One region of the Rhizobium sp. BK060 genome, then DNA from elsewhere that is predicted to be linked to it. Evidence: riboswitches for the same ligand, from Rfam matches in the RefSeq annotation. Region 1 holds a riboswitch; each other region holds the start of a gene.
What was found. A riboswitch is a leader RNA that binds a small molecule or an ion and turns the genes downstream of it on or off. The one in region 1 is predicted to bind cobalamin.
Positions count from the first base shown of each region.

Region 2: it holds a riboswitch for cobalamin, as region 1 does, so the genes downstream of both, cobU (bifunctional adenosylcobinamide kinase/adenosylcobinamide-phosphate guanylyltransferase) here and FHT71_RS22860 (ABC transporter substrate-binding protein) in region 1, are expected to answer to the same signal.
Region 3: it holds a riboswitch for cobalamin, as region 1 does, so the genes downstream of both, bluB (5,6-dimethylbenzimidazole synthase) here and FHT71_RS22860 (ABC transporter substrate-binding protein) in region 1, are expected to answer to the same signal.

Region 1 covers NZ_JACHYW010000023.1:72,191-76,544, reverse strand. The annotation lists partial or broken gene FHT71_RS22875 (epoxide hydrolase) at 1-363, shown strand, start outside; gene msrB (peptide-methionine (R)-S-oxide reductase MsrB) at 463-945, shown strand; gene FHT71_RS22865 (hypothetical protein) at 1,171-1,515, shown strand; cobalamin riboswitch at 1,537-1,765, shown strand; gene FHT71_RS22860 (ABC transporter substrate-binding protein) at 1,944-2,960, shown strand; gene FHT71_RS22855 (iron ABC transporter permease) at 2,957-3,997, shown strand; gene FHT71_RS22850 (ABC transporter ATP-binding protein) at 3,994-4,354, shown strand, end outside.
Region 2 covers NZ_JACHYW010000018.1:83,013-87,366, forward strand. The annotation lists gene FHT71_RS20090 (chloride channel protein) at 1-965, opposite strand, end outside; cobalamin riboswitch at 1,213-1,609, shown strand; gene cobU (bifunctional adenosylcobinamide kinase/adenosylcobinamide-phosphate guanylyltransferase) at 1,738-2,262, shown strand; gene cobW (cobalamin biosynthesis protein CobW) at 2,268-3,317, shown strand; gene cobN (cobaltochelatase subunit CobN) at 3,327-4,354, shown strand, end outside.
Region 3 covers NZ_JACHYW010000039.1:10,613-14,966, reverse strand. The annotation lists gene FHT71_RS28685 (NADP-dependent malic enzyme) at 1-1,203, shown strand, start outside; gene FHT71_RS28680 (DUF2865 domain-containing protein) at 1,335-2,411, shown strand; gene bluB (5,6-dimethylbenzimidazole synthase) at 2,419-3,108, opposite strand; cobalamin riboswitch at 3,148-3,330, opposite strand; gene FHT71_RS28670 (PD40 domain-containing protein) at 3,357-4,190, opposite strand.

The DNA.
Region 1 (4,354 bases):
GATATCCGCAGCTACGAGATGATCGCACGCGTCTTCGATGGAAAGGCCGAAGGCCTGACGCGGGACGATATCCTGGACAACATTACATTCTACTGGCTGACGAACACGGCCGTCTCGTCGGCGCGGCTCTACTGGAAAAACAAGCTGGCGTTCTTTGCCGTCAAGAATGTCACCATTCCGGTCGCCGTTAGCGTTTTTCCGGATGAGATCTATGCGGCTCCGCGCAGCTGGACGGAACGCGCCTATCCGAAGCTCATCCACTACAACAAGCTCGACAAGGGCGGGCACTTTGCTGCTTGGGAGCAGCCGAAGGGCTTCGCTTCGGAGCTCAGAGCGGCCTTCCGCTCGCTGCGGTCGGCGTAGGGGCGGTTAGGACGGCGCTTCAGCGGCGCCGTCTCTTTGGTGACGGTAATCTGCGCGAAGAAGGTCTCGGGAAACCGCCGGATCGAAGGAAAACCAGGAATGCGTGACGTCGTCGAATTGCAGTTCGATCTTACCCCTCCCACTCGGGAACAGATGGAGCAGCTGGTGGCGGACCTCAGCGAGGAGGATCGCCATCTGCTTTTGGAGCATGGTGAGGAGGCGCCATTCTGTGGCGTGTTCCTCCACGAGCGACGCGAGGGGTTTTTTACCTGCCGGCTCTGCGGACTTCCGCTGTTCAAGGCCGTTGCGAAATTCGAAAGCGGTACAGGCTGGCCGAGCTTCACGGCCCCGGCAGCCGACAATCACCTGCGGCGCGTTCGTGATACCCGCTACCGCATGCTCAGAACGGAAATTGTTTGCGCGCGTTGCAACGCGCATCAGGGGCACGTCTTTCCCGACGGCCCGCCTCCGACAGGCGAGCGCTTCTGCATAAACTCAGGGTCGCTCGAATTCACCCCGAAAGGGCAGCCGCTTCCTGACAAGCTTGGTCGCGGTGGCCCGGAAGGAGCGCCAGCACGATAGATGCTCGCCGCCGGAGCGCAATCGTCGCCGTCGAGACGGCGATTGCTCCGGCCCACAGGCAGTTTTAACCGATCATCAACGCTGATGGGCGACTTCCCCGCGATTTGTCGCAAATGGGGTGCGGCCCAGTCTGTAGATGATTGCGCAATGCACAGGTCCGTCTATTTTGGCCGCATCATCTCGGCGCTTGTGGCAACACTTCGCGCACAACCGGGGCAGGGGATCATGAAAGCGGCCTTCCATACGACCTTGGGGATCGTAGTCCTTCTACCAGCAGCGGCCTTGGGTCAGTCAGGCGGTTGGCAACCCAATGGCAGTGGTATGAGCACCTGGCATGTGTCGCCATCGGAAGGCACCTGCAACGTCAGTCAGGCGCAGAACCGGGCCCGCCGCGCTGGCATCTACCGCACCGACCTTGTCTATCGCGACGAGAACGTTCTGACGCTGAGGGGACTGACCGAATGGGGCGATCGCCGGGAGATCACCTTTGCCAACATCCGAGGATGTCCTGAGGTCGGATTTCAAGATATGCAGCAGAGCCAACCCGGACGAGCGCCCACCAATCGATGACTTGACGTCGCACGGCTCGCCGGCGTAACTGAGCGCGACGGTTCCCCAAGGACGACTCTAAGGGGATTAATAGGGAACATGGTGAGGACGACCCAAGAGGGACCAAAACCGTGGCTGCCCCCGCAACTGTAGGCGGATTGTCGCTCATCCGAGGTCGTTTAGGACCATGTCACTGCGAACCAATCGCGGGAAGGCAGATGAAGGCATATATCCGTGAGCCAGGAGACCTGCCGTCAATCACGATCCAATCACCCGGGCGGGGATGCCCGGAAAGGAACAGCCATGATTGACCTGAGCCTTCGCCGATATAGAGCACACATCCGTCTCGATTGGGTTTTCCGTCGCTAGCGTTAGCCCGGCGTGCCGTCATTCCTAGCGGTTGCGCCGGCAATGAACGCTGGCCCCTTTCCTCCTAATCGAGATTGCCTATGCGTAAATTTCTTGCAGCCATTGCGCTTGCCTTCGGCTTTGCTGGCTTGGCGGCGCCAAGTCTTGCCGCCACCCAGTATCCATTGACCATCAACAATTGCGGCCGCGAGGTCGTCTTCAATAAGGCGCCGGCCAACATCGTATCGGTCGGTCAGGGCATGACCGAAGTTCTTTTCTCGCTCGGGCTGGCGGACAGGATTGCCGGAACGGCAGTCTGGGTCGGCCCGGTTTTGCCGCAATATGCCGAAGTCAACGCGAGGATCAAACGGCTTGCCGACAACGATCCGAGCTTTGAATCCGTCGTCGGTCAGGAACCGGATCTGGTCGCCGCCGAGTTTGAGTGGCACGTCGGTCAGCAAGGGTCCGTCGGCAAGCGGGAGCAATTCGCCGAACTCGGCATCAATACCTACATCGCGCCGGCGGATTGCGTCGCCAAGGTCAATGCCGACAGCGGCGACGGCGTTCGCAAGGAACTGTTCACGATGGACCTGATCTATCGGGAGATCGCTGAGTTGGCCGAAATCTTCGACATCACGGAGCGCGGCGATGCGCTCATCGCCGAGCTGCAGCAACGCGAAGCGCGGGCCGTCGCATCGGTTGCCGGTGCCGCTGCAAAGAACCTCCCGGTCGTCTTCTGGTTCTCCAGCAAGGAAATCAACGGCGATGCATTCATCGCCGGAAAGAACAGCGCCCCGGCCTATGTCCTGAAGATGCTCGGTGCGAAGAATGTGGTCGCGACAGACGAGGAGTGGCCGCTCGTCGGCTGGGAGACGATTGCAGAGGCCAATCCGGCTGTGATCGTCGTAGCGACGATGGACCGGCGCCGCTATGCGGCGGATGACCCCACGGTAAAGCTCAACTTTCTGGCAAAGGACCCGGTCACGAGCCAACTCGATGCCGTCAGGAATAAGCGCTTCGTCATGATGGATGCCCAATCGATGAACCCGACGATCCGGACGATCGACGGGATCGAGATACTGGCGAAGGGCATCAATTCCTTCGGTCTGGCGCAGTGAGCGGCGCCATTTTCAGGCAGTCGGTATGGTGGGCGCATGGTGCGCTCGCCATTGCTGCATTCTCCCTGCTCGCTCTGATGATCGGTCTCGCCGTTTCGATCGGGGAGATATCGATCCCGCTGGCGACGACCGCGAAAGCGGTGTCGAACCGCCTCCTCGGTACGACTTTCGAGCTTAGCCGCATCCATCAAGGCATCATCTGGGACTATAGATTGAGCCGAGCGTTGGTGGCCGCAAGTGCCGGGGCGTCGCTCGCGCTCAGCGGCGCGGTTCTGCAGGCGTTGCTGCGAAACCCGTTGGCCGAACCCTACGTGCTCGGCGTTTCCGCAGGAGCCTCGACCGGCGCGGTTGGCGTGATGCTGCTCGGCTTCGGCTATGGTGTTCTCAGTCTGTCCAGCGGCGCCTTTATCGGCGCCGTGATCGCATTCCTGCTCGTTGCCTTTCTTGCGGCAGGCGCCGGAGGCACTAGCGAACGCATCATTCTTTGCGGCGTCGCCGGATCGCAGCTCTTCAATGCGGCCACCTCCTATATCGTCACGACCTCGGCAAATGCCGAGCAGGCGAGGGGCGTCATGTTCTGGTTGCTTGGCTCGCTGAGCGGTATCCGCTGGCCTGACGTCTATCTGGCCGTGCCGGTGACGGTGCTCGGCTTCGTCGTTTCGCTGTTCCATGTGCGGGCGCTGGATGCCTTCGTCTTCGGAACGGACGCGGCGGCATCGTTGGGTATTGCGGTCAGGCGTGTGCAGGTGGTGCTTCTTGGAACAACGGCGCTGATGACGGCAACCGTGGTCAGCATGGTTGGCGCAATCGGTTTTGTCGGACTGGTCATCCCGCACGCCGCGAGATTCCTTGTCGGGCCCACGCATGATCGCCTGCTTCCCGCGACTGTGCTCGGCGGCGCGATCTTCATGGTCGGCGCCGATATCATCTCGCGGATCATCATCCCGCAACAAGTCTTGCCAATCGGGGTCGTCACGGCCTTGTTCGGCGCGCCTGCCTTTGCGGTCATCCTGTATCGCGCTCGGAAGACGGCATGAGCATCAGCCTCGACAATGTGAGCTTTACAGCAGGCAACTCCCTGATCGTCAACGGCGTCAGCCTGACGGTGCAGACAGGAACGATTCTCGGGCTGCTCGGGCCGAACGGATCCGGCAAGTCGAGTCTGTTGCGGCTGATCTGCAGGTTGCGGAAGGTGCGCAGCGGCATTGTTCGTTTGGGCGAGAGCGACGTTTCGACTATGGCGCGGAGCGATCTCGCGCGCCGTGTTGCTTTCGTCGAGCAGCAGGCGACAACCGAGACGCAGTTGACCGCAAAGGATGTTGTGCGCCTCGGGCGCACGCCTCATCGCAGTCTCCTGTCGCCCTTGGGTGCAAAGGATGATGCTGCCGTGGATG
Region 2 (4,354 bases), on a different contig from region 1:
ATAGCGACATCGCGCCCGAGATTGAGGTGCAGCGCTCCGTGTCCCGCTGACAGGACCTGCGGCGTGATAAGGGCCAGCAGACCGACGACGATGCCGCCAAGGGCGGGGCGCAGCGGCGTTGCGATGGAACTCCGGCGCGCCAGTTCCTCGATCGAGGCGACGCCCTGCATGATGAGAATGCCAACGCCCGCGCAGACGGCACCGAGTAGCAGAGCCGGGACATAGTCCGCCGGCATGACCGAGCCGAATTCGCCAACATCGATCAGGAAATCGCTGCCGGCCAGCAGCCGCGCAACCTGGGTCGCGACCAGTGCGGAAACGACAACGGGCGTCAGCGAGACGATGGTGTATGTGCCAATGATGAGCTCGAAGGCATAGAAGGCGCCGGTCAGCGGCGCATTGAAGGCCGCGGCAATCGCACCGGCCGCGCCGCATCCGACGAGAACGCGCAGGTCCGACCGGCGAAGCTGCAACTTCAGGCCAAGCTTCGAGGCCAGACCGGCCGCCAACTGTGTGTAGCCGGCTTCCAGGCCCACCGAAGCGCCGAATCCGTTCGAAATAAGGTTCTGGACGGCCACCAGAATGCTGTCGGTGAGCGATAGCCGACCGCCATGCAGAGCGTTTGCCTCGATCGGGTCCACCATCGGCTTCTTACGGGTCTTGGCGAGGATGAACAGCAAAAGACCGAGCAGGATGCCGCCGCAAACCGGTGCCGTCAGTAGCAGGAACTTGTTATCGATCTGCGAGGAGCTCAGCCTCTCGACGTCGCTGATTCCGAAGATCAGCCTGTGCATTGCACGGGAGGCCAGGCTCATGCCTGTCACAGCCAGCCCGGAGATCACCCCGACGATCGCGCCGGCGATAACCATCCCCATTTCGCTCCGCCGCAGCAGAGCGCGCATCCGCCCGATATCGAGGAGGGTGTGAAACGGGCCGAAGCGGCGGATATCGACTTTCAGGAGCATGGCAGAGAAACTAGGCGGGCGCTGGTGCGGTCAAGTGCGGTGAGGGGAAGGGCAATCAGTGGCGCGACCCGCTTGCGATGCAATTGCGGCAAAAGACCGGCGCTGGCAACAATTATTTGTGACGTAAGCCACTGATAAAAGACGATAAATATGGTAGAGAAGGTCGTCTTGACCGCGGCCCGAGGCATGCAATGTCGTTGTCGTGAGTGATGGCTCACGATTGACTTCGCCAGTGGCCTTGCCTAACGATGACTTCATAACGGATGGTTCCGGACCGGTTGAATCGGTACGGATGAAAAGGGAATGTGAAGCGGTGGACCCAATCCGGGCACCGTCATCATAGCCGACCCCGCGACTGTAGAGCGGTCAGGGTTTTCCGTCCGGCGTTGGTTCCCCGTGGTTGACGGTCTGCAATAGTGCAGGCGGGCGGCGCGGAAGCGGCGACGGAAAAGTCACTGGCAGTGCATCATGATCAACCGGGGCTGGACGCCTCTTACGTCTACGAATCGTCCGCCTTTTCATGAAATGCAGCCGGGAAGGCGAGGAAGATCCGCTAGCACGATCTGGGCGACCGGTTTCCGGTCTGCCCCGATCGCGGCTAAAATCCGCGAGCCAGGAGACCTGCCAATCGTGCCGGGCGAACAGCCCATTCCTGGGTGATGCCCGCTGCCAGCACGGAGGTTGTCATGGCTGAAAGAGAGATTTTCCGGCTGCGTTTTGCAGCCGCTCCGGCTTCTCGCGGAAGACTTCCGCAGATCGGACAGTACTTTCCATGAGCCCGATATCATCCGGCGCGACCTTCGTCTTGGGCGGTGCGCGCTCTGGAAAATCACGTTTTGCCGAGCAGTTGGTCGTTTCGACCGGTCTGGAGCGCCATTATGTGGCAACGGGCCGGGCTTGGGACGACGAGATGCGCGTCCGGATCGACAAGCACAAAGCCGATCGTGGCCATCTGTGGCATACCCAGGAAGAACCGCTCGATCTTGTCGGATGCCTGCGGGCGATCGACGGCGAGGGGCGGGCGATCCTTGTCGATTGCCTGACGCTTTGGGTCACCAATCTGATGATGGAGCAGCGCGACATTGGGGCAGAGTTCGCCTCGCTTGCCGCGTACGTGCCTACGGCGCGTGCGCGCCTCGTCATCGTTTCCAATGAGGTCGGTCTGGGCATCGTTCCGGAAAACCGCATGGCGCGGGAATTCCGGGATCATGCCGGCCGCTTGCATCAAATGATCGCGGCTGAAGCCGCGGATGTGTATTTTATCGCGGCAGGTCTGCCGCTGAAGATGAAGGGTTGAATTTCATGAACCAGCAGAAAATCCCGGCGACCGTGATCACCGGCTTTCTCGGCGCCGGCAAGACGACGATGATCCGCAATCTGCTTTCCAATACGAACGGCAAGAAGATCGCGCTGATTATCAACGAGTTCGGCGATCTCGGCGTCGACGGCGAGGTGCTCAGGGGCTGCGGCGCCGAAAACTGCACCGAGGACGATATCATCGAGCTCACCAATGGCTGCATCTGCTGCACGGTTGCCGACGACTTCATTCCGACGATGACGAAGCTTTTGGAACGCGAACAGCGCCCCGACCACATCGTCATCGAAACCTCCGGCCTCGCGCTGCCCCAGCCGCTCGTTGCCGCCTTCAACTGGCCCGACATCCGCACGCAGGTCACCGTCGATGGCGTGGTCACCGTCGTCGATAGCGCCGCCGTTGCCGCCGGGCGCTTTGCCGACGATCACGATGCCGTCGAGGCCCGCCGCGTGGAGGACGAGTCGCTCGACCACGAAAGCCCGATCGAGGAGCTTTTCGAGGATCAACTGACCTGCGCCGATCTGATCGTGCTCAACAAGACCGATCTTCTCGATGCGGCAGGCCTCGGTCGCGTGCGCGACGAGGTCGCTTCCCGTGTTGCCCGCAAGCCTGTCATGATCGAGGCACGCAATGGCGAGGTTCCGGCGAGCGTGCTGCTCGGGCTCGGCGTCGGTACCGAAGACGATGTAGTCAACCGCAAGTCCCATCATGAACTCGAGCACCAGGACGGCGTAACGCACGACCACGACGAGTTCGACAGCTTTGTCGTGGAACTCGGCCCCGTTGCCGATCCTGCCGCCTTCGTGGGCGCGTTGAAGTCGATCATCGGCCAGCATGACGTGCTGCGCCTCAAGGGATTCGTCCATGTTCCTGGCAAGCCGATGCGCCTGCAAGTCCAGGCGGTTGGAACCCGCATCGACCACTATTTCGATCGCGCCTGGGCGCCCGGCGAAGCGCGCGGTACCCGCCTGGTCGTCATCGGCCTGCACGAGATGGACGAAGCGGCGGTGCGCAAGGCGATAGAAGCGCTGGCATAAGGCAGACCAATGCATCTGCTCCTGGCACAGCAGGGAACGATAAGTGACGGCGAGGAGGCGATCGATCTCGGTCAGTCTCCCGGTGATGTCCTCTTTTTGTCGGCGGCCGACACCGAGCTTGCTGCAGTGGCGGCCGCGTATGACGAGGCGGCCGCTGGCTTCGGGCTGCGGCTGGCAAGCCTGATGAGCTTGAAGCATCCGATGTCGGTCGACGCCTATATCAAGCGGACGGCCCGGCATGCGAAGCTGATCGTCGTCAGGGCGTTGGGTGGCGCAAGCTATTTCCACTATGCACTCGAGGCGCTTCATGCGGCGGCAGCGCGCCATGGCGCGCTTATCGCCGTACTGCCGGGAGATTCGAAGCCGGACGCAGGTTTGACGCCGTTTTCGAATGTTCCGCTTGAAGACTTAAATGCCCTCTGGGCCTATCTCATCGAAGGTGGCGACGCCAATTCACGTGCGTTTCTCGCTTATGCCGGCGCGGTGCTATCAGGCGCTGAAAAGCCCGAAGCGGCATCGCCGCTGATGAAGGCCGGGATCTGGTGGCCGGGCAAGGGCGTCGTCGGTGTCGAGGAGTGGAAAGCGGCATGCGATGGGCGGCTTCGATTCCTGCAAGGGGCGTCGCATTCGCCTGTCGTTGCAGTCAGCTTTTATCGGGCGCTCGTGCAGAGCGGCGAGACCAGGCCTGTCGAAGCCTTGATCGATACGCTGCTGGCCGAAGGCATCCGGCCGCTGCCGGTGTTTGCCTATAGTCTCAAGGACCCCGTCTCGAAGGGCATTCTCGAAAGTGTCTTTGACCTCATCAAACCCGAAGTGGTGATCAACACGACTGGCTTTGCCGTATCTGCGCCGGGCGCGGATCGTGAACCGACCGTGTTGGAAGCCAACGACGCGGTCGTGCTTCAGGCGATCTTTTCGGCGTCGTCGCGTCAGGCCTGGGCCACCTCCTCGCAGGGCCTCACCGCGCGCGATCTTGGAATGAATGTTGCGCTGCCTGAAGTGGACGGACGGGTGCTTGCCCGCGCGGTCTCCTTCAA
Region 3 (4,354 bases), on a different contig from region 1:
CCTTCCGACGTCGCCGCACGCGCCTACTCGGGTGAAACGCCGGTCTTCGGCCCGAACTACCTGATTCCCTCGCCTTTCGACCCGCGCCTGATCCTGCGCATCGCCCCGGCCGTCGCGAAGGCAGCCGCCGAGAGCGGTGTCGCCCTGCGCCCGATCAGCGACTTCGACGCCTACCTCGACCAGCTCAACCGTTTCGTCTTCCGCTCCGGTTTCATCATGAAGCCGATCTTTGCCGCGGCGAAGAATGCCGAGCGCAAGCGCGTGATCTTCTCCGAAGGCGAGGACGAGCGGGTGTTGCGCGCCGCACAGGTCCTGCTGGAAGAAGGAATTGCCAAACCGATCCTGATCGGTCGCCCGCAAGTCATCGAGACTCGCCTAAAGCGCTACGGCCTACGCATTCGTCCACTGGCCGATTTCGATGTCATCAACCCGGAAGACGATCCACGCTTCCGCGAATATGTCGATCTCTACTTCTCGCTCGTTGGACGTCGCGGCGTCATTCCGGAGGCAGCCCGTACCATCGTTCGTACCAACACGACTGTCATCGGCGCCCTGGCCCTGAAGCGGGGTGAGGCAGATGCGCTCATCTGTGGGCTGGAGGGCCGCTACGAGAAACATCTGCGCGACGTTCGCCAGATCATCGGCAAGCGACACGACGTGTGCGACTTCTCGGCGCTCAGCCTGCTGATCTCGCAGCGCGGTGCCGCCTTCTTCACCGACACCTACGTCACCTTTAATCCGACTGCGGAGGAGATTGCGGAGTCCGCGGTTCTTGCCGCCGAGGAAATCAAGCGCTTCGGCATCACGCCGCGAGCTGCCCTCGTATCCCATTCGAATTTCGGTTCGCGTGAGTCCGAGAGCGCGACGAAGATGCGTGCCGCTCTCAAGCTCGTGCGTGAGGCGGCGCCGGATCTCGAAGTCGACGGCGAAATGCACGGCGAAAGCGCGATCTCCGACGCCCTGCGCAAGCGCGTCATGCCCGACACGACCCTGCACGACGAAGCAAACCTGCTGGTTTTCCCGAACCTCGATGCAGCCAACATCACGCTCGGCGTCGTAAAGTCGATGATCGACGGGTTGCACGTCGGGCCGATCTTGCTTGGTGCAGCGCTGCCCGCGCACATCCTGGCGCCGTCCGTCACTTCCCGCGGCGTAGTCAACATGGCCGCCCTCGCCGTCGTGGAGGCTTCACAACCGGCGTGATTTGCCGCAGATCGAGAAAATGCGGTAGGATTCTGACCGCAGCTCGTTAAGACAAACGAGCTAGCAATGAAGGCGCGGCGAAAAAGCCGCGCCAGACGACCCTGCTATTTGCTCATCGATGGGACGATGCCTTGAACCGCTGGATTCTGTCACTCATAGCCGCATTTACTTTGACCGGCCCGAGCTACGCCCAGATGCCGGCAATCTGTGGCGATCTGCGCGCCCGCCTTGCCGACCTGCCGCAGATCATCGGCAGCACGTCCGAGGTGCGCAAGTACGCCAGCGCTATCGCAGAGCAGAACCTTGAGCTTCGCAAGGTCCGCAGCGATCTGCGCCAGAGCGGCTGCACGAGCGGCAGCATGGTGGTGATCGGCGACGATGACGGATACTGCGGGGAACTCGAGCGCGCAGAATCCAAGATGGTCGACAATATCCGCTATCTCCAGCAGCGTCGCGACGAACTGCGCGGTCAGAGCGAGGATGTCCGCACGAGGAACGAACTTCTTGCCGCACTCGATGACAATGGCTGCAACGAGGAACAATGGCCCGCCGACAGCGCCGAAGGGTATGCGCAGCCACCGAGTATCGAAGATCAGGCGCTGCGAAGCGACACGTTCATTCCGTTGGGTCGTGATCCCAGCCGGCGCCGCTATGGTCTCCCGGGCATGTCGCCGCTCTCTCATCTGAACACCGTCTGCGTGCGAAGCTGTGACGGCGGCTTTTTTCCGTTGAGCTCGAACGCAACATCCCAGGACTTTGCCCGCGATGCCGACACCTGCTCGAAGATGTGTCCCGGCATCGACACCGAGCTCTTCTATCATGACGTCTCCAGCACGGAGACATCGCAGATGATCTCCGCGGCGACAGGCGCGCCCTACAGCGCCATGCCGAATGCCTTCGCCTACAAGAACCGCAAGCCCGGCGAAAGATCGTCCTGCAGCTGCGATCTAAACGCCTACTACGAGCGGATGCGAAAAAGCCAAACGATCAGCGAACCGCCGCAGGGGTCGATCACCACGATCGAAACCAAGAAGCCCGAGACCAAGAGCCCGACCGCAGCACCCGCGGTTCCGCTGCCACAGGTGCCGGACAGGCCTTACGACCCGGCAAACAAGGTCCGTCAGATCGGTCCGCAGTTCCTGGCGGGCGACCAAGGCACGATCGACCTCAAGAACCCGGCAAAGCCAGGTCCCCAGCCGCAGCAATAGTCGCTGCCTAGTCTGCAGACTTGCCCCAACGATCCATAAACACAAGCTCCTCCAGCGGCAGGCGCTGGCGCCATCCTTTGACCGCCAGTTCCGGTTGGTCATAGAGCTGATCGACGTAACCTAGGCACAGCCAGGCAACGATCTCCACCCGCTCCGGAACGCCGAGAATCCCCTTGATATCGGACTCGTGAAAGATGCTCACCCAGCCGACCCCGACGCCTTCGGCACGCGCTGCCAGCCACAAATTCTGCACGGCGCAGACTGTGGAGTAGGAGTCCATTCGCCGGTTGTGGGTCCGTCCGAGAACGACATCACCGCAGCGATCGGGATCACAGGTGACGCAAATGCTGAGCGGTGCGGCTCGGATGCCCTCCAGCTTCAGCGACCGGTAGAGCTGCTGTCGCTCCCCCTGAAACATCTCGCCGGCCTCGCGATTAGCGCGATCGAACGCCTGCCAAACAGCCTCCTTCATCTGCTGATCGCGCACCAGGACGAAGTTCCAGGGCTGCATGAATCCAACAGACGGGGCGTGGTGCGCAGCCGTCAAAAGCCTGCTGACGACGTCGTCGGGTATGGGATCCGGGCGAAACTCCGAACGCACGTCACGGCGCGTCGAAATCGCCCTGTAGACGGCGTCGCGGTCCTCGGTCGAAAAGGCTGCAGCTCCCGACAGGGAGCCTGAATGGTCTGGTCGCATCGTCAATCCCCAACAACACAACCGCCCGCCGTCCACGCGGGTCAGTCTATGATGTCGGGCCGGTCTTCTGACTTGGCGTCATCCGACTGCCGCGCCTTCCCGGTACTGGACCAGTGGCGTGTTGCGGCAGTCGTCAGCCTTACAGCGTTGGGCACGTTTCGGTCTCACACCGAATTCCCGATTCTCCCGCCTAAGACGGGCACCCGACGGAAGGGTCTATGCCGGCAAAAATCACGCGATGCAATCCCTCACACAGAGACTGGGTAGTAACGCACATAGGCGAACTCATCGCCCGACGGCGACCAGTTCGGCACGTTGATCGTTCCCTGCCCGCCGAAGAGATCGAAGAGTGTTGTCAGCTTGCCCCCATCCATGTCCATCAGCCGCAGCCGTACATTGAGATCGCGCGGGTGGTCGAAGACGTCGGGATCGTAGGAAAGGATCAGGACCTTATCGTTGTTTGGCGACGGATGAGCAAACCAATTCCCACAATTGTCGCTGGTGATCTGCTCGAGGCCGGTCCCATCCGGGTGAATGCGCCAGATCTGCATGAGGCCGGTGCGGCTGGAATTGAAGTAGATCCACTGGCCGTCGGCTGAATAATCCGGCCCGTCATTGCGCCCCTCGCCGTGCGTCAACCGCTTTTCTTCGCCGCCGTCCACGGAGATCGTGTAGATATCGAATACGTCGTTGCGGATGCCGCAATAGGCCAGTTGTTTCCCGTCGGGCGACCAGCCATGCCAGTAGGACGGCTGATTTTGCGTCACCAGACGCGGCGTGCCGCCTTCGGCGGGTAGCACATAAATCGTCGACTTACCGAACTCAGTCTTATCGGAAATGACGATCTGACGGCCATCAGGCGAAATGCCATGATCATTGTTACAGGCCGTGGCAAAGCCGGTATCGACCTTTTCGACCTTGCCCGAACCGTCAAGCGCCAGACGGTACAGAAGACCGTCACCGTTCAGCAGAAGATAGCTACCGTCGGGTGAAAAGTTCGGCGCCTCCACGAGTTGCGTGGTTTGCCAGACGACGCGCGCCTCGCCTGTCCTGATGTTGTAGATCTCGACGGAACTGCGCAATCTGAATCCTCCTGACATCGACTCCGTCAGACCTACGACGGCCCGCCACTCAGCACAAGCAAATGCACCAGGCCAGCTTGCACCACAGGACGTGTCTCTTGGGCGACCGGCGCCTTATCCACTAATCACAAATGCGGGAAACCTAACGGTTCATCTAGCGTTCA